DNA from 4 places in the Kitasatospora sp. NPDC058190 genome. Region 3 is predicted to be linked to each of the others. Evidence: riboswitches for the same ligand, from Rfam matches in the RefSeq annotation. Region 3 holds a riboswitch; each other region holds the start of a gene.
The links. Region 3 has a riboswitch for cobalamin ahead of ACFVWU_RS27235 (HoxN/HupN/NixA family nickel/cobalt transporter). Riboswitches for the same ligand answer to the same signal wherever they lie in the genome.
Positions count from the first base shown of each region.

Region 1: it holds a riboswitch for cobalamin, as region 3 does, so the genes downstream of both, ACFVWU_RS36705 (iron chelate uptake ABC transporter family permease subunit) here and ACFVWU_RS27235 (HoxN/HupN/NixA family nickel/cobalt transporter) in region 3, are expected to answer to the same signal.
Region 2: it holds a riboswitch for cobalamin, as region 3 does, so the genes downstream of both, ACFVWU_RS11380 (cobalamin biosynthesis protein) here and ACFVWU_RS27235 (HoxN/HupN/NixA family nickel/cobalt transporter) in region 3, are expected to answer to the same signal.
Region 4: it holds a riboswitch for cobalamin, as region 3 does, so the genes downstream of both, metE (5-methyltetrahydropteroyltriglutamate--homocysteine S-methyltransferase) here and ACFVWU_RS27235 (HoxN/HupN/NixA family nickel/cobalt transporter) in region 3, are expected to answer to the same signal.

Region 1 covers NZ_JBHVVI010000120.1:6,814-11,013, reverse strand. Annotated here, with positions in the region: gene ACFVWU_RS36725 (amino acid ABC transporter ATP-binding protein) at 1-173, shown strand, start outside; gene ACFVWU_RS36720 (CGNR zinc finger domain-containing protein) at 289-876, shown strand; gene sodX (nickel-type superoxide dismutase maturation protease) at 880-1,242, opposite strand; gene sodN (superoxide dismutase, Ni) at 1,501-1,896, shown strand; cobalamin riboswitch at 1,998-2,131, shown strand; partial or broken gene ACFVWU_RS36705 (iron chelate uptake ABC transporter family permease subunit) at 2,232-2,549, shown strand; gene ACFVWU_RS36700 (ABC transporter substrate-binding protein) at 2,709-3,599, shown strand; gene ACFVWU_RS36695 (nuclear transport factor 2 family protein) at 3,688-4,071, shown strand; gene ACFVWU_RS36690 (GNAT family N-acetyltransferase) at 4,081-4,200, shown strand, end outside.
Region 2 covers NZ_JBHVVI010000018.1:43,013-47,212, forward strand. Annotated here, with positions in the region: gene ACFVWU_RS11370 (alpha/beta hydrolase family protein) at 246-1,388, opposite strand; gene ACFVWU_RS11375 (helix-turn-helix domain-containing protein) at 1,504-2,196, opposite strand; cobalamin riboswitch at 2,403-2,546, shown strand; gene ACFVWU_RS11380 (cobalamin biosynthesis protein) at 2,645-3,607, shown strand; gene ACFVWU_RS11385 (cobyric acid synthase) at 3,604-4,200, shown strand, end outside.
Region 3 covers NZ_JBHVVI010000066.1:43,029-47,228, forward strand. Annotated here, with positions in the region: gene ACFVWU_RS27230 (EamA family transporter) at 1-408, shown strand, start outside; gene ACFVWU_RS27235 (HoxN/HupN/NixA family nickel/cobalt transporter) at 417-1,526, opposite strand; cobalamin riboswitch at 1,558-1,751, opposite strand; gene ACFVWU_RS27240 (ArsR/SmtB family transcription factor) at 1,833-2,216, shown strand; gene ACFVWU_RS27245 (hypothetical protein) at 2,287-3,960, shown strand; gene ACFVWU_RS27250 (AAA family ATPase) at 3,957-4,200, opposite strand, start outside.
Region 4 covers NZ_JBHVVI010000100.1:13,078-17,277, reverse strand. Annotated here, with positions in the region: gene ACFVWU_RS33985 (C39 family peptidase) at 550-1,287, opposite strand; cobalamin riboswitch at 1,654-1,845, shown strand; partial or broken gene ACFVWU_RS33980 (enoyl-CoA hydratase-related protein) at 2,032-2,172, shown strand; cobalamin riboswitch at 2,288-2,525, shown strand; gene metE (5-methyltetrahydropteroyltriglutamate--homocysteine S-methyltransferase) at 2,688-4,200, shown strand, end outside.

The DNA.
Region 1 (4,200 bases), on a different contig from region 3:
AGGAGGGGATGACGATGATCGTCGTCACCCACGAGATGGGCTTCGCCCGCGAGGTCGGCGACGCGCTGGTGTTCATGGACGGCGGTGTGGTGGTCGAGTCCGGCAACCCCCGCGAGGTGCTCACCAACCCCCAGCACGAGCGGACCAGGGCCTTCCTCTCCAAGGTGCTCTGACCCCGCACGATCGGCGCCCGGCAGGCACCTTTCCTGCCGGGCGCCGACGTTTTCCCCAGCCGGGTAATAGGCTGGAACCATCCGGCCCGTTACCGAAATCTCTGGAAGGACCGCCGTGGAGCTCGCCTCGTACGCCGATCTCGCCGTTCGGCTGGTGAACACCGAGGAACCCGAGCGCGGCACCGACACGCTGACCTCGGTGGACGCGGTGCGCGCCCTGTTCTCCGACTCCTCCCGGGCCGCCGCACTGGCCGACGAGTCCGACGTGCCCCGGCTGCGGGGCGTACGGACCAGGCTGCGCGGGGTGTTCGAGGCCGCCGCCGAGGGGGACGAGGTCCGGGCCGTCGACCTGCTGAACAGCCTGCTGATGGAGTACCCCGTCAGCCCGCTGGTCTCCGGGCACGACCACCTGGACGACGCCGGCCGGCCGCGCTGGCACCTGCACCTGGCCGACAACTCGCCGACCGCCACCGCCCACTTCAGCGCGGTCGCCTGCATGGGCCTGGCCGTCCACCTCACCGAGCTGGGCGCCGACCGGCTCGGCATCTGCCAGGCCGCGCCCTGCCGCAACGCCTACCTGGACACCTCGACCAACCGCTCCCGCCGCTACTGCTCGGACCGCTGCGCGACCCGCGCCAACGTGGCCGCCTACCGGGCCCGCAAGCGCCAGGAGGCCGAGGCGGCGCTCAGCGCCGGGCAGTAGGCCTCAGAGCTCCTCGACGAAGACCCCGAGACGGCGGGCCAGGCCCGGCACCCGGGCCAGCCGGGGGCTGAGCAGCAGCCGCTCCAGCCGGCGGCCCGGCGCCAGCCAGGCCGGGCTCGGGCGCAGCCGCAGCAGCACCCGGCCGAGCACCAGCTCGTCCGGGACCGGGCCGTAACTGCGGCTGTCACTGTCCACCGGCCGGTTGTCGGACAGCAGCCACCAGCCCTTCGGGCGGCGCTCGGCCGCCCGCTTCACCACCAGCAGGTCCTGCTGGAGGGGGTGCCGGAACAGCACCACCGCGCCCGGCCGGATCGGCGCGCCGTAGCGGACCAGCAGCTGGTCGCCCTCGCGCAGGGTCGGGACCATCGACGGGCCCGCCACGTCGATCAGCCCGAACGGCACCACGCCGCCGCCCGCACCACCCTGCGGGTCCGCGCTCCGCGCCACGACTCCTCCTCCCGGACCGTCCGCACCCAGTCTGCCGTACGGACCGTCATCCGTTCGATGTCCGGATTACCCCGGTTCCGGGTCCGCCTTTCGCCCTAGGCCCACCGCCCGATCGCGAAACCCGGCGGACGGAAGGGTAATCTCGGGCGCGGGAAGACGATCTAAGGAAGGACTCCCATGTTCTCTCGTCTGTTTGCACCTCGCGCCACCGCTCACGCCCACTGCGACCTGCCCTGCGGCGTGTACGACCCGGCGCAGGCCAAGCTTGAGGCCGAGTCGGTCAAGGCCACCCAGGAGAAGTACCAGGCCAACGAGGACCCGCACTTCCGCGCCCGCGCCATCATCATCAAGGAGCAGCGCGCCGAGGCCGTCAAGCACCACATCTCGGTGCTGTGGAGCGACTACTTCAAGGCCCCGCACTTCGAGAAGTACCCCCAGCTGCACAAGCTGATCAACGACACCCTGAAGGCCGCCTCGGCCGCCAAGGCGTCCACCGACCCGGCCACCGGCCAGGCCCTGCTGGACCTGATCGCCGAGGTCGACAAGATCTTCTGGGAGACCAAGCAGGCCTGAGCCTGACGCGTCGCCACCCGGCCGCCCCCGTCCGCCCGTCGGACGGGGGCGGTCGTGCGTTCACGCCCGATCCATGCCCGGTAAGGGCTGCCTGGCCTGAGTGACTGTTATGCCGCCAGGGCGTCCGAGGGGGAAGTCCGGTGCGAATCCGGCGCTGACCCGCAACGGTGAGCACGGCCCCGGGAGCACCCCCCGCGTCCGCGCCAGCCCGATCGCCCTCGGCCACTGAACTCCCGACAACTCGCCGTGGACTGCGAGGGGAAGGCGCCCGGGCACGCCCCCGGCCGGCGCCCGCCCCGGCACACCCGCGGCCCGAGGCAAGGCGCGATCCTCTCGTGGACAGCAGTTCGCCTGCTCGCCGAATACCCACGCTCCCGCTCGCCGTCGGCCTCGCCGCCGCCCTGCTGCTCTCCCTGGTCTGCGGAGTCGCGTTCGGCTCCTCCGGGATCCAACTCCCCCGCGTCCTGCGGCTCCTGGGCGCCGGACTGACGGGCGGTCGGCTGGACGCGAGCGAGGCGGCCGGGTACGCCATCGTCTGGGAGATCCGACTGCCGCGCACCGTCCTGGCCGCCGTGGTCGGCGCCGGACTGGCCGCCACCGGCGTCGCCGTCCAGGCGCTGGTGCGCAACGCGCTCGCCGACCCCTTCGTCCTCGCCGGGACGCCCCACGAGGTGCTCCGACCCGCCCTGCTGGCCGAGGTGTTCGGCGTCCGGGCCACCCAGGTCCGGCATCCGGACACCGGCGCCCTCCAGCTGCTGTTCGACCGCCTCCCCTGAACCACTCGAAGACCGCTCCGATCCGGAAGAAGTGACATGCGCACCAAGGCCGTTGCCGCCGCCGCCCTGCTCACCCTGGGACTCACCGCCTGCGGCGCGCGGATCACCCCCACCGCGGCCCCCACCGCCTCCGCCCACTACCCGGTGACCGTGGACGACTGCGGGGAGCGGCTCACCTTCGCGCAGAAGCCCGCCCGGGTGGTGACCAACGACGTCAACATGGCCGAGCTGATGTTCTCCCTCGGCCTCGCCGACCGGATGGCCGGCTACGTCATGCCCGACGACAAGGGCCGGGTCGACAAGGCGGCCTGGAAGGACGGGTACCAGCAGACCACCTGGCTCTCCAAGAAGGTGCTCACCAAGGAGATCGCGCTGGACGCCAAGGCCGACCTGGTCTTCGCCGGCTGGCACTACGGCTTCGACGAGGGCAGCGGGGTCACCCCGCAGGCGTTCAAGGCCCTCGGCATCGACTCCTACGTGCTCAGCGAGTCCTGCCGCAGCGGCAAGGGCCCCGAGCGCGGGGTGATGGACCCGCTGGAGGCGCTCTACACCGACCTCGCCAACCTCGGCGAGATCTTCGACGTCAGGGACCGCGCCGACCGCCTGGTCTCCGACTTCAAGGCGAAGATCGCCGCCGTCCCGCAGCCCGAGCGCCGTCCGTCCGTCTTCCTGTACGACAGCGGGCAGGACAAGCCGTACACCGCCGGGAAGTTCGCCGCCGCCGACCAGATCATCGACAAGGCCGGCGGGGCCAACATCATGGGCGACCTCGCCGACACCTGGGTCACCGCGGGCTGGGAGAGCGTGGTGCGGCGCGACCCCGAGGTGATCGTGGTCATGGACTACGTCGACCTGGTCGAGAGCCCGCGCAACCCGGCCGCGATCAGCACCCTGGCCGACTACCTGCGCACCGTCCCGGCCCGCTGACCGGCCCGGGCAGCACCGCTTCCGACCGGGTCCGCCGGGCGTACGCTCAGAGGTACGAGCCGACGGACCCGACCGGAGGACCGAGATCATGACCACCATGGCGGCGCCGTCCGCCTTCGACACCCGGGCCCTGCGCGAGGGCATCGAGCGCTGCGACTCCGAGGCCCTGCTGGCCCTGTACGCCGAGGACGCCGAACTGCGCGTGGTCGACCGCAAGACCCAGCCCAGCCACCCCCTGGTGATGCACGGACTGGACGAGATCGGCGCCATGCTGAACGACGTCTACGGCCGCGAGATGACCCACAAGCTGGAACAGGTGGTGGTCCAGGGCGACCACGTCGCCTTCCTGGAGTCCTGCCGTTATCCCGACGGCGTGCGGGTGCTGATGTCCTCGATGGCCGACCTGCGGGACGGCCGGATCGTCGACCAGACCTCGATCCAGGCCTGGGACGAGACCGGACCCGAGCAGTAGGCTCGCGGCATGATCCGCGCCGCCGTCGTCACCGACGTCCCCGTCATCCTGACCATGATCCGCGAGCTCGCGGACTACGAGAAGGCCCCGCAGGAGGCGGTGGCCACCGAGGAACAACTGCGCGAGGCG
Region 2 (4,200 bases), on a different contig from region 3:
GGGAAGTCGGCCGGGCCGACTTCTGGTGCGCGGGCGGGAGCCGTGCCGGGGGCGCGATCCGGACAGCGAATCGAACGGGGGTCACGCGGACGGCGGGGCGCAGCCGCGGCCGCCCCGGGCCGGTGGTGCGTCCCGGGGCGGCGACGGGCGGTCAGGGGGCTGTCGCGGGGGGGGGGGGGGAAGTCGGATGGGTCGACGCTCGCCCGCAGGGCCAAATTTGGCCCCCGAAGCCGGGGCGGGCGCCGTCAGAGCAGGGGGGTGAGCCAGCGGCGGAGGAGTTCGGTGTAGTGGTCGGGGGCGGAGTTCCACAGGGCGGCGTGGTCGGCGCCCGGGAAGGTCTGCAGGTTGACCACGTCCGGCCGGGCGGCCGCGAGGCGCTGGGCGGCACCGAACGGGGCTGTCCGGTCGCTGGGACTGTGCAGCACCAGCGTGGGGACGTGCAGGTCCGCGCCCTCGGCGAGCCGCGCGAAGTCGGCGAGGTCGACGCCGGTGCGGCCCTCGGCGGCCAGGGCGCCCAGCTCGGCGGCGACGCCCGTGAAGCCGGCCCGGGCGGCGTCGCGGCGGGCGGAGGCGGGCAGGTCGAGGACGGGCGAGTCGAGGATCAGCCCGCTGATGGTGGGCGCCCACGCGGAGCGGGCCGCCGCGTGCAGGACCGTGGTGGCGCCCGACGACCAGCCGTACAGGATCACCCGGCCCGCGCCGTGGTCGAGCGCCAGCCGTATCGCCGACTCGACGTCGCGCCACTCGGTCGCGCCGAAGTGGCTCAACCCGTCCGGGGAGGCGGGGGCGCCCGCGTCGCCGCGGTAGGTGACGGCGAGGACGGGCAGGCCGAGGCGGTCGAGGACGGGCAGGACCGGGAGGGTCTGCTGGCGGTCGGCCTCGGTGCCGTGGACGAGGATCACCCAGGTGCCGCGCTTGCCGTCGAGGTGCCAGGCCGGGAGGGCACCCAGCTCGCCGTCGGCGCTGGTGTCGCTGAAGGCCAGGCCGAGCGCCTCGGTGGGGTCGCCGAGCAGCACGCGGGGGGTGAAGTGCACCTCGGTGCCGGGCGTGAGGGTGCCCCGGTCGGCGCGGACGAGCCGCCGGGTGACGCCCTGCTCGTCGCTGTGCAGGATCTCCTCGACCACCGCGTGCCCGCCGCCCTCCCACTCGACGGCCCAGCGGCCGCGCCGCAGGCTCTCGGGGCGGCGGGTGAAGGTGACCCGGCCGGCGGCGAGGCTCTGCACGAGGATGGGCCCGGACTCCCGCACGGCCGCCCCCGCACCCGGCCCCGCCGCCGGCCCCGCGCCCGGACGGACCACCCGCTCGGAGGCCCGGCGGCCGATCACCAGGACGACGGCCCCGGCCCCGACGACGGCGGCCGCCACGACCGCTGCGGTTCGCCAACGCATATCGTTCCCCGCTCTGCTCCACGGACCGGACGGTGTTCGTACACCAGTTCACCGGGGTCGCGCACCCCCGGCCACCGGACTAGGCCGTCCGGGGGATGGGGGAGGAAGGGGAGCGTCAGACCGGAACGGCCGTCGGCTGGGCCGCGAGCAGCTGCCAGAACCGGGGGGTGAGCGGCGGGGCGGGGGTGCGGGGCACGCTGGGGGTGCCCCAGTGGGTGGGGACGTGGTGTTCCTGGTGGAGGACGGGGAGGACGGCCGCGAGGTCCGGCTCGGGGACGGGGACGAGGCGGGCGAGGGCGCGGAGCTGGGGCTGCCAGCGGCCGGCGACGCACTGGCGCAGCAGCCGGTCCAGGGCCTCGGCGCGGCCGGTGGCCTCGACCAGCTCGGTCAGCCGCAGGCCGAGGACCTGGGCGAGGGCGTGGGTCTGGTCCGGGTCGCCGTCCCAGTGGCCGGTCAGTTCGGCCTCCCGGTAGGCGGGCAGGGACATGCCGACGCGTTCGGCCACGGCCTCCTGGCCGAGTTCGCGGGCGATGCGGTGGTCCCGCAGACGCGTCGGGCGGGCGCCCATCAGGTCGGCGGCGGGACACCAGAGGACGCGGGCAAGGGCGATGAGCTCGGCCTCGCCGGGCCGCAGGTCGCCGTTCTCCCAGGCGAGGACGTGGCCGAACAGCAGCCGTACGCCGTGGGCGGCCATGCCCTCGGCGACCTGTTCGGGGGTCAGGCCGAGGCCGACCCGGTGGGCGCGTGCGGCCTCGGGCGAGAACGGCACCGGGGGCGGGGCGGCGGCGGGGGTCTTTCTGCGGCGCATGGCACCGAACGGTAGGCGCGGCCCTCGGCGCGCCCCCAGCCCCAGAACGCACGAAGCGGGACTGACGGGCCATCCGCCGCGCTGGGCGATCGCACAGTGACGACACCCGGCCGCCGGGTGGCCGCCGTGTGACCAACCCCTCCGTGACCTCGGTTGACGCGTGGATCGGCCGCGTGATGGGATCCTTGCGCCAAACGGAGGCATGGAGAGGAAGCCGGTGCGAGTCCGGCGCGGTCCCGCCACTGTCACCGGGGAGCACGCTCGGAAGGTGCCACGGCGGGCCGTCAGTCATTGCTGGCAGGCTGCTGGAAGGCTCCGGGGGTGCGTCCGACCCGGAAGCCAGGAGACTCTCGCCCCCGGTACGTCGATCCAGGGCGCGGACCCTGAGTGAGGACACGCACGCGATGCAGCCTGCCCCGCCCCGTCGGACCCCGAGCTGCCCACCGCCGTGCGCCCGCTGACCCGCGCCGCCGCCTTCGCGCTGGGCGCCGTCGCGGGCTACGCCGTCGACGCCCGCTTCGCCGACCCCCGCCGCGGCCACCCCGTCGCGCTCTTCGGCAACGCCGCGACCCGCCTCGAACGGCGCCTGTGGCGCGACGACCGCACGGCCGGGACGGCGTACACGGCGCTGTGCGTGGGCACGGTAGCGGCCGGCGCGCTGGCCCTGGACCGTACGGTGGGCCGCCGTCCGCTGGGGCGGGCGGCACTGGCCGCGGCGGCGACCTGGACGGTGCTCGGCGGCACCTCGCTGACCCGGGAGGCGCGCACCATCGGCCGCTCCCTCGCCGCGGGCGATCTGACGGCCGCCCGGGAACGGCTGCCGCACCTGTGCGGGCGGGACCCGAGCGCGCTGGACGGACAGCAGATCGCCCGGGCCGTGGTCGAGTCGGTGGCCGAGAACACCGCCGACGCCGTGGTGAACGCGCTGACCTGGGGCGCCCTGGCGGGCACGCCGGGCCTGCTGGCCTTCCGCGCGGTGAACACCCTGGACGCGATGGTGGGCCACCGCTCGCCCCGCTACGCCCGCTTCGGCTGGGCCTCGGCCCGGCTGGACGACGTGGCCGGCTGGCCGGGCGCCCGGCTCACCGCGCTGCTGACGGTGGCCGCCGCACCCGAGCCCCGGACCGCCTGGCGGGTCTGGCGGCGGGACGGCTCCGCGCACCCGAGCCCGAACGCGGGCCAGGCCGAGTCGGCCTTCGCCGGCGCGGTGGGCGTCCGGCTGGGCGGAACGCTCGACTACGGGCACAGGGTGGAGCACCGGCCGGTGCTGGGCGCGGAGTTGCGGCCGGTGACGGTGGACGACATCGAGCGGGCCTGCACGCTGTCCCGGCGGGTGGGCGCGCTGGCGCTGGGTACGACGGTCGCGGGGCACGTCCTGCTGCGGCTCCTGATGAAGAGGGGTGGGGCATGACGAACGCGCTGCTGGTCGCCGGGACGACCTCGGACGCGGGCAAGAGCGTGGTGACGGCCGGGATCTGCCGCTGGCTGGCCCGCCAGGGCGTGCGGGTCGCGCCGTTCAAGGCGCAGAACATGTCGCTGAACTCCTTCGTCACCGCCGACGGCGCCGAGATCGGCCGCGCCCAGGCGATGCAGGCCCAGGCCGCGCGGGTGGAGCCGGAGGCGGCGATGAACCCGGTGCTGCTCAAGCCCGGTGCGGACGGCCGCAGCCAGGTGGTGCTGCTCGGCAGGCCGGTGGCCGAGGTGGGCGCGCTGGACTACCGGGAGCGCAAGCCCGTCCTACTGGAACGCTCCCTGGAGTGCCTGGCGGACCTGCGCCGCCGCTTCGACGTGGTGGTCTGCGAGGGCGCCGGCTCGCCCGCCGAGATCAACCTGCGCGACCGGGACATCGCCAACATGGGCCTGGCCGCGGCCGCCGGACTGCCCGTCGTGGTGGTCGGCGACATCGACCGCGGCGGGGTCTTCGCCGCGATGTACGGGACGCTGGCGCTGCTGTCGGCCGAGGACCAGCGGCACGTGGCGGGCTGGTTCGTCAACAAGTTCCGC
Region 3 (4,200 bases):
CTGGCTGCCGCGTTCGGCTTCGGCGCCAACATGGTCCTGCTCGCCCAGGCCTCGGCCGGCGGCGGGTTGCTGCTCATGCTGTGCGTCCAGCGGCTCGTCAACGTCGCCGTCGGCGGCACCGCGCTGCTGTTCGGCCTGCGCGGTACCGACACCTCCGAGCTGCTGCCCGAGCTGCGTGCCCGGCTGCCCCTGCTCACCGCCGTCGGGCTGGCCGACGTCGCCGGCAACGCCACGTACGCGATGGCCTCGCACAGCGGCTCGGCGGCGGTGGCCGCCGTGCTCGCCTCGCTCTACCCCGTGGTCACCGCGCTGCTGGCGCGCGGAGTGCTCAAGGAGCGGCTGCGCCCGGTCCAGGTGGTCGGCGCCGGGCTCGCCGTCGCGGGCACGCTGCTGCTCGCGGCAGCGTGACCGACGGGCTACTTCGCGGGCGTCCAGCGCTTCTCGACCCCGGCCAGCTTCCAGTAGGCGATCGCGATCGCCCACACCACCACGAACAGCCCGGCGATCGCGTACCCGACGTTGTCCAGCGAGATGTCCGCGATGAACCCGGTGACCGGGTCGGTCAGGTCGAGCTTCTCGTGCAGCACCCCGACCAGCTCGATGGTGCCGATGATGAAGGCCACCGCGATCGACAGCCCGGTGATGGTCAGGTTGTAGTACACCTTGCGCACCGGGTTGGAGAACGCCCACTGGTACGCGAAGTTCATGAAGGTCCCGTCCAGGGTGTCGAACAGACTCATCCCCGCCGCGAACAGCAGCGGCAGGCAGACGATCGCGTACCAGGGCAGCCCGGCCGCCGCACCCGAGCCGGCCATCACCATCAGGGTGACCTCGGTCGCGGTGTCGAAGCCCAGGCCCAGCACCATGCCCACCGGGAACATCTGCCCGGGCCGGGTGATCGAGCGGGTCGCCCGGTTCAGCACCCGGGCCATGAGGCCGCGCGAGTTGAGGTGCTCCTCCAGCTGCGCCTCGTCGTACTTCCCGGCCCGCATCGAGCGGAACACCTTGAGGATGCCGAGCAGCGCCGCCAGGTTGAGCGCGCCGATCAGGTAGAGGAAGGCGCCGGAGGCCGTGGTGCCGACCAGCCCGAGCCACTTGTGGGTGGCCGAGTCGTCGTCCATCAGCGTGTTCGCCAGCTGGGCGCCGCCCGCCACCAGGGCGGCCATGATGACCACCATCGAGGAGTGCCCGAGGGCGAACCAGAACCCGACCGAGACCGGCCGCTTGCCGTCCGCCATCAGTTTGCGGGTGGTGTTGTCGATCACCGCGATGTGGTCGGCGTCGAAGGCGTGCCGCATGCCGAGGGTGTACGCGGTGATACCCAGGCCCACCCCGAAGACCTGGGTGCCGACGGCGTAGTTGTGCGGCGCGACCAGGAAGACGAGCGTCCCGAAGGCCACCACGTGCATGGCCAGGATCACCCCCATCAGCCCGGCCGTGCGGATGGTGTCCTCGCGCTTCCACCGGAAGGTGGGCAGGACGGAAGGGGCCGCCTCCGTAGGAGTGGCGGTTTCGGGCAGGGTCATCTTCGGATCACGCTCCAGCACCTCGTGGAATGACTTCGTGAGATGCCGTGGCCGGTCTCCTGGCTTACGGGACTTCCGGACCCGCCTTCCCAGGCGCACGAGGCGCCCAGTGGCACGTGGGTTCGGACAACTCTCCCCCGATCACAGTGGCGAGGGCCGCTCCGGACTGGGACCCCTGAGGGTCCGTCACCGGTCTTCCCGAGCACCACGGCGGGGAACACCGTAGGGCTCCGGCTGCACCCTCGCAAGGCTGCGCACCTGTGCAGGTGTCCAGGATCACAGGCCTCTGCCTGCAAGAATGTCCGCATGCATCTCGTACCGGCCGACCGCGCGGGCCACCGCACCATCGACGGCCACCGGGTCTGCGAGGCCATCGCCGCGATCGGCGACACCGCGCACGTCCGGTCCTGGGCCGAGCGGTTCTCCCTGCTCGCCGACCCCGGACGGCTCGCCCTGCTGCTCGCTCTGCACCGGGCCGGCCCGCTCGCCGTCACCGACCTGGCGGTTGCCACCGGCATGCGCGACCCCGCCGTCTCCCAGGCCCTGCGACTGCTGCGCACGGCGGGCGTGGTCACCGGGGACAAGGACGGACGCGTGGTGCGCTACCGGCTCGTGGACGACAGCATGCGCCCCCTCCTCGACGAGTGCGCCGCCGGAGAGCACCACGAACCCACCGCAGCGGCGGGCTGACCGACACTCGGGCCCGACCGTCTCTCGCGAGGGGCACCCCGGGAGCGGCCCGGATGAGTACGATCATGAGGTGCCGTCCCACCCCCACGTCTGGCCCGCCGACCGCTGGAACACCCGCCCGGTCAAGGCCCGCGTGCTGGCGGTCGCCCGCACCCTCACCTCGGCGACCCGGGTCCTGGACGTCCTCACCCTGCTGAACCAGGACGGCATCGAGCGGTACTTCACCGTCAACCCCGGCTCCGCCTTCGCCGACCGTGGCCTCACCGACTACCTGCGCGGCCTGCCCGGCTACACCGTGCTGGAGTGGGAGGACGCCGTCCGCCGCCGCTTCGACCTGGCCGTCGCCTGCGCCGTCCACGCCTCCATGCACCGGCTGGACGCCCACCTGGTCGTCCTCCCGCACGGTGCCGGCTACAACCGCCTGGTCACCGAGTCCACCGGCGACACGGTCAGCGCCGCGGGGCTGTCCCGCAACGAACTCACCCACCGGGGGCGGGTGTTCGTGGACGTCCTCGGTCTCTCCCACCCCGAGCAGCTGGACCGGCTGCGGGTCTCCTGCCCCGAGGCCCTGGACGTCGCCCGGGTCGTCGGCGACCCGTGCTTCGACCGGATCCTCGGCAGCGAACGCTCCCGGGACGCCTACCGCGCCGCACTCGGCGCCGTCGACGGCCGCCGGCTCGTCGTCGTCAACTCCACCTGGAGCGGGCACTCGTTACTCGGCCGCCGCCCCGACCTGCCCCGCCGTCTGGTCCGCCGGCTGCCCGCCGACGAGTACACGGTGGCCGTCGTGCTGCACCCCAACATCTGGAGCCGGCACGACCCCGAGGCGCTGCTCGACGACGCCCGCCGGATGGGCCTGCGGCTGATCCCGCCGCACCAGGGCTGGCAGGCCGCGCTGGTCGCCGCCGACTGCCTGATCGGCGACCACGGCTCGGTCTCCGTCTACGGCGCCGCCCTGGGCCGCCGCACCCTGCTGGTCGCCACCGGCGCCGCCGAACTCGACCCGCACTCCCCCAGCTACGCCTTCGGCCAGGCCGCGCCCGTCCTCGACCCGGACGGCGACCTCGCCGCCCAGCTCGAACAGGCCCTGGCCCGGGACCCGGCCGACCTCAGCGACATCACCGACCGCTCGCTCGCCCACCGCGGCGAATCCGCCCGGCTGCTGCGCCCGCTGCTCTACTCCTTCCTGGAGCGCCTGGACGAGCCCGAGGGCGAACCCGTCCTGCCGCCCTACCCCAAGCCCGTCCCGCGCCCCGGCGGCACCGACCGGCCCACCGCGTACGACGTCGAGGGCAAGAGCGAGGGGACGGAAGTCAGCCTGCGGCGCTACCCGTTCGACCCGAACGACCCCACCCCGCGCGGCTTCCACGCGCTCACCGACGACCACCCGGGCGACGCCCTGCGCTACACCGCCGAGGTCCTCGCCCGCACCGAGCCGCACGCCGAACACCCCGCCACCCACTGGCTCGCCGACACCGCCGTCGAACTCCCCGGCCTCGCCGTCGCGGTGGCCGCCCTCGGCCCGGCCCGCCACCTGCTCAGGCTGCACACCGGCCGGCTGCTGGAGGCCCTCGCCGAACGGGACTTCGGCCGTGCCGAGCCCGTCCTCGACCCGCTGCTGCTCGGCTCCGCCGTGGCCTCCTGGCTCGCCGACGGCGGCGACCCGGCCGGCCTGCCCGAACACGGCCTCACCGTCCGCACCGGCGAGCACCGCACCCGGGTGTCCTTCCGGACCGGTCCTTAAGGCCGCAGCTCCCGCAGCTCCCGCAGCCGGGCGCGGCTGCGCTCCGCCAGCTCGGGGTCGTCCAGCTCCTCGGCCAGGGCCACCAGCAGGGTGTGGGCCTGGGCCTCCTTGGGGTGCTGCTTGCGCTCCCCGGCCCGGCGGGCGCAGTCACCCGCGGCCGCGACGGCGAGGTCGAGCCGCCCGAGCGCGCGGTGAGCCCGGGCTCGGACCAGCGGCAGCTTCATCAGCATGTCGTGGTCC
Region 4 (4,200 bases), on a different contig from region 3:
TCCTCAGTTTGAGCACGCCAAATACGCCGACCGTCAGGCCGGGCGTAGCGGGCCGGGTGGGCCGAGCCGAGTGGAGTGTCCGGGCCGGGCGGTGTGAAGCAGGCGCAGCGGCACATGGGGCCCGGGTTGGTGAAGTAGCGACAGCGGTTGATCCGGGCAGCGTTGAAACGCGCACCAAGCCAGTCTTCTACTCGCGACAGGGGTCCAACCTTCTTGGCAACTTGAGTAATCGGCTGACCAAGGGCCTTACCGATTGCAGCAGTTACCTTGGGAGCGTTGGAGTACTTAAGAGCAATCGATCCCTTATTGGCAGCTCGCCGAGTTCACCAAGGCCTGCGGCGGGACCGCGCGGCCTTGGCCGTGAGCGGCCGAGCCCGCAGGTAGCGTCTCACTGGCTGTGAGGTGGGCTCCCCGGGCGGCGCGGGCCGCTGTCGGCGGGTACTGGCTCGACGGCCCGGCCGCCTCGGCGGCCTGCCCAGCCTGCGCGGACCCGTGCCCCAGGTCGCCCTGACGGTGCTGGGCGACCTGGGGTGACGCCGCGGCGCGGTGTCACGAGACGATGACCGCCATGTCCTGGTACGTCGCGTACCCGGCGTCGAAGGTGGCCTCGCTGATCCAGGACTCCCCGCGGTTCGGGTCGTCGATCAGGAGCTGGCCGTCACCGACCGCGGAGACGACCACGGTGTGCTCGGACGGCCCGGCGTAGAGCACCTGGCGGCCGTCGTAGGCGGTGTACGAGCCGGCCGCGACATCGCGCCAGCCGTAGTCGGCCCAGACGATCGCCGGATGGCCCGCGGCCACCTGCGCACGCAGCTGGGACGGGCTGATGCCCTGCCCCGCCTGCATGACCGAGAGGCCGTAGGACCGCGCGGCCTGGGCGACCGGCGGATAGTACACGCCGAAGCCGGTGCCGGCCGCCTCCGAGCCATTGGGGTCGCCCACGAAGGCACGGTACGGATCGCCGGACAGCGGACCGGAGACGCCCACCTGGTTGTGCACTTGGTCGACGCCGATCTGCGCGAGCACGGCCTGGTCCCCGACCTGGACGCCCCGGGCGGCCAGCACCATGCGCAGCGACGCCGCCTCGCAGTCGTTGCCCAGCTGCTGGGAAAGGAGCGAGACCCCGGTGGCGGCGGCGCCCGCGGGCGTGGGGCAGACCAGCGTGACCGCACCGGCCAGCGCGACGGCCAGTGCCGTCAACCGCCCGCCGCGCGGTAACCGCCTGAACCTGCGACGCGTGGGTTGCGGGTTCCCCGGGTACTCGCGGATGTACTGGCTCCTCGTCATGGCACTTCCCCTTCGCTGCCTTCCCCCGTTCCATGGCACCTCGTCCTCGCCCGTCTCGCAGCTGGGGAGGGCGGACACGCCGGTGGGGGCCCGCGGTGCGCGACCCCCACCGGGTTGTTCCTGGCCGGACGCCGAAGGACGGCCCGTGCCCGATCCGTCACGCAGCCGGTGTGCCTGGGCGCCAAGCCCCAGCCCGGTCCGGGCTCACCATTCCTCAATGGTCGCCGTGCTCCGGCGTGCAGGCGCCCCGGGGTGGGTCCTGTTGAACGCATCCGCAGCTGGGTGTCGTGCGGGGAGTCGATTCGCGGGTGGGATCGTCGACGCAGGGTGACGAGCACGCCACAGGTTGCCGACTCTGGACTTACATAGGACGTCCAACTATATGGTCGTTGGCAGGTCCACGGTGTCAGGGAAGCCGGTGTGAGTCCGGCACGGTCCCGCCAGTGTGACCGGGGAGTTCGTCCTCGCAGGAGATGGCCACTGGCAGCCAGCCGGGAAGGCCGGGGGACGGGCGTGGATCCGGGAGTCAGGATACCGGCCGCGGGTGGTTCGTGTTTTCCACGAGGATGGAGACGACACGCATGACTCCGGGCTGCTCCTGCTGTGTTGCCCTTGGTTGTCCGGTGCCGACGACTGCCGGGGCACGCCCGCTCTGACGGTTCGTCCAGCCGCCGTTGCCGTTGTGACGGGGCCGCACCACCGTGCGCCCGGCCACCTGCGGCGGCCTCCATTCCTCCTCTCCACAACCGCGCCTTCGAGACCACCCTGGCCGAGGGTGTGCGCTTCGAGCGCCGGCTGTTCCACGCCACGTTCGCCACTGCGGACCAGAAGGAGGGCATGGCGGCCTTCGCCGAGAAACGGCAGCCGAAGTTCCAGGGTCGGTGACGCTGGTGGTCCGCCGGTCGACCCCTTCACCGGCGGACCACCCCTGGCGGAACACGGATGTCTCATGTTCCGGACACGTTCGTGAATCCCCGTGTGTGGACGGACCGATTCCCTCTAAGCTGGCCGGGCAGCTGGTTCGCCCTGTCCGCCAGGCAGGGTGTCGTAAGAGGGAACCCGGTGACGCCTTTCAACTGGCCAGTCCGGGACTGCCCCGCAGCGGTGAGTGGGAACGACCGCCGTCATACGCACTGGGCCCGGGTCGGGTCTGGGAAGCGACGGCCAGTAGGTGTCCGCCCTTGACAGGGTGGGTGTGCCCGCGAGTCCGAAGACCTGCCCGCTGCCCGCCCGCGGACGATCCGCGTGCGGCCATCCGGTGACCTCGAGGGCGGGTCGGCGACCACACCAGGCGGTTCAGGCACGCACGTTCACGGCGGCCACCGCCCGGTTCGTCATCCCTTCGCGTTCTCGTCCCGTCCCCGGGTACTTGAGGAGCAAGACTCGCGAAGGAGAGTCCCTTGACCACGAAGTCCGCAGCCGCGGCAACCCTCGCCACCGTGCACGGCTACCCCCGCCAGGGCCGGGGCCGGGAGCTCAAGAAGGCCATCGAGGGCTACTGGAAGGGCGCGGTCACCGCCGAGGTGCTGCTGGCCACGGCCGCCGACCTGCGCCGGGGGAACTGGCAGCAGCTCGCCGACTCCGGCATCGAGGAGGTCCCGACCGGGGACTTCTCGCTCTACGACCACGTGCTGGACACCACCGTCGCCGTCGGCGCGATCCCCGCCCGGCACCGGGCCGCCGTCGAGGCCGACCCGCTGGACGGGTACTTCGCGATGGCGCGCGGTACCCAGGAGGTCGCGCCGTTGGAGATGACGAAGTGGTTCGACACCAACTACCACTACCTCGTGCCGGAGTTGGGCCCGGACACCGTCTTCGCCGCGTACTCGGCCAAGGCGGTCGGTGAGCTCACCGAGGCCGTCGAGCTCGGCCATAACGCCCGTCCGGTCCTGGTTGGCCCGGTGACCTACCTGCTGCTGGCCAAGCCGGCGCCCGGAGTCGCCGCCGACTTCCAGCCGATCACCCTGCTGGACCGGCTGCTGCCGGTGTATGCCGAGCTGCTCGCGGCGCTGAAGGCCGCCGGCGCGGAGTGGGTGCAGTTGGACGAGCCGGCACTGGTGCAGGACCGCACCCCGGCCGAGCTCAACGCCGCGGCCCGCGCCTACCGTGACCTCGGCACTCTCACCGACCGTCCGAAGCTGCTGGTCGCGAGCTACTTCGACCGCCTCGGCGACGCCCTGCCGGTCCTCGCCAAGGCTCCGGTCGAGGGCCTCGCCCTGGACTTCACCGGACCGGCCGCCGCCAACCTGGACGACCTCGCCGCCGTGGGCGGGCTGCCCGGCAAGCGCCTGGTGGCCGGGGTGATCGACGGACGCAACATCTGGATCAACGACCTGGAGAAGTCGCTGGCCACCCTGGCCACCCTGCTCGGCCTCGCCGACCGGGTCGACGTCGCCCCGTCCTGCTCCCTCCTGCACGTGCCCATCGACGCCACACTCGAACGCGACATCGACCCGCAGATCGCCCGCTGGCTCGCCTTCGCCAAGCAGAAGGCCACCGAGGCGGCCCTGCTGGCCCGTGGTCTGCGCGAGGGCACCGCCGCGATCGCCGCCGACCTCGCCGCCAACCGCGCCGACCTCGCCTCCCGGGCCAACTCGCCGATCACCCGCGACCCGGCCGTCCGTGTCCGGACCGCCGCCGTTACCGAGGCCGACACTCGCCGTGCTCAGGCCCACCCGCAGCGGGCCGAGGCCCAGCGGGCCCGGCTGGGCCTGCCGCTGCTGCCGATCACCACGATCGGCTCCTTCCCGCAGACCACCGAACTGCGTATCGCCCGCGCCGACTTGAGCGCCGGACGGATCGACGCCGCCGGCTACCGCGAGCGGATGGAGGAGGAGGTTCGCGAGGTCATCGCCTACCAGGAGAAGGCCGGCCTGGACGTCCTCGTCCACGGCGAGCCCGAACGCAACGACA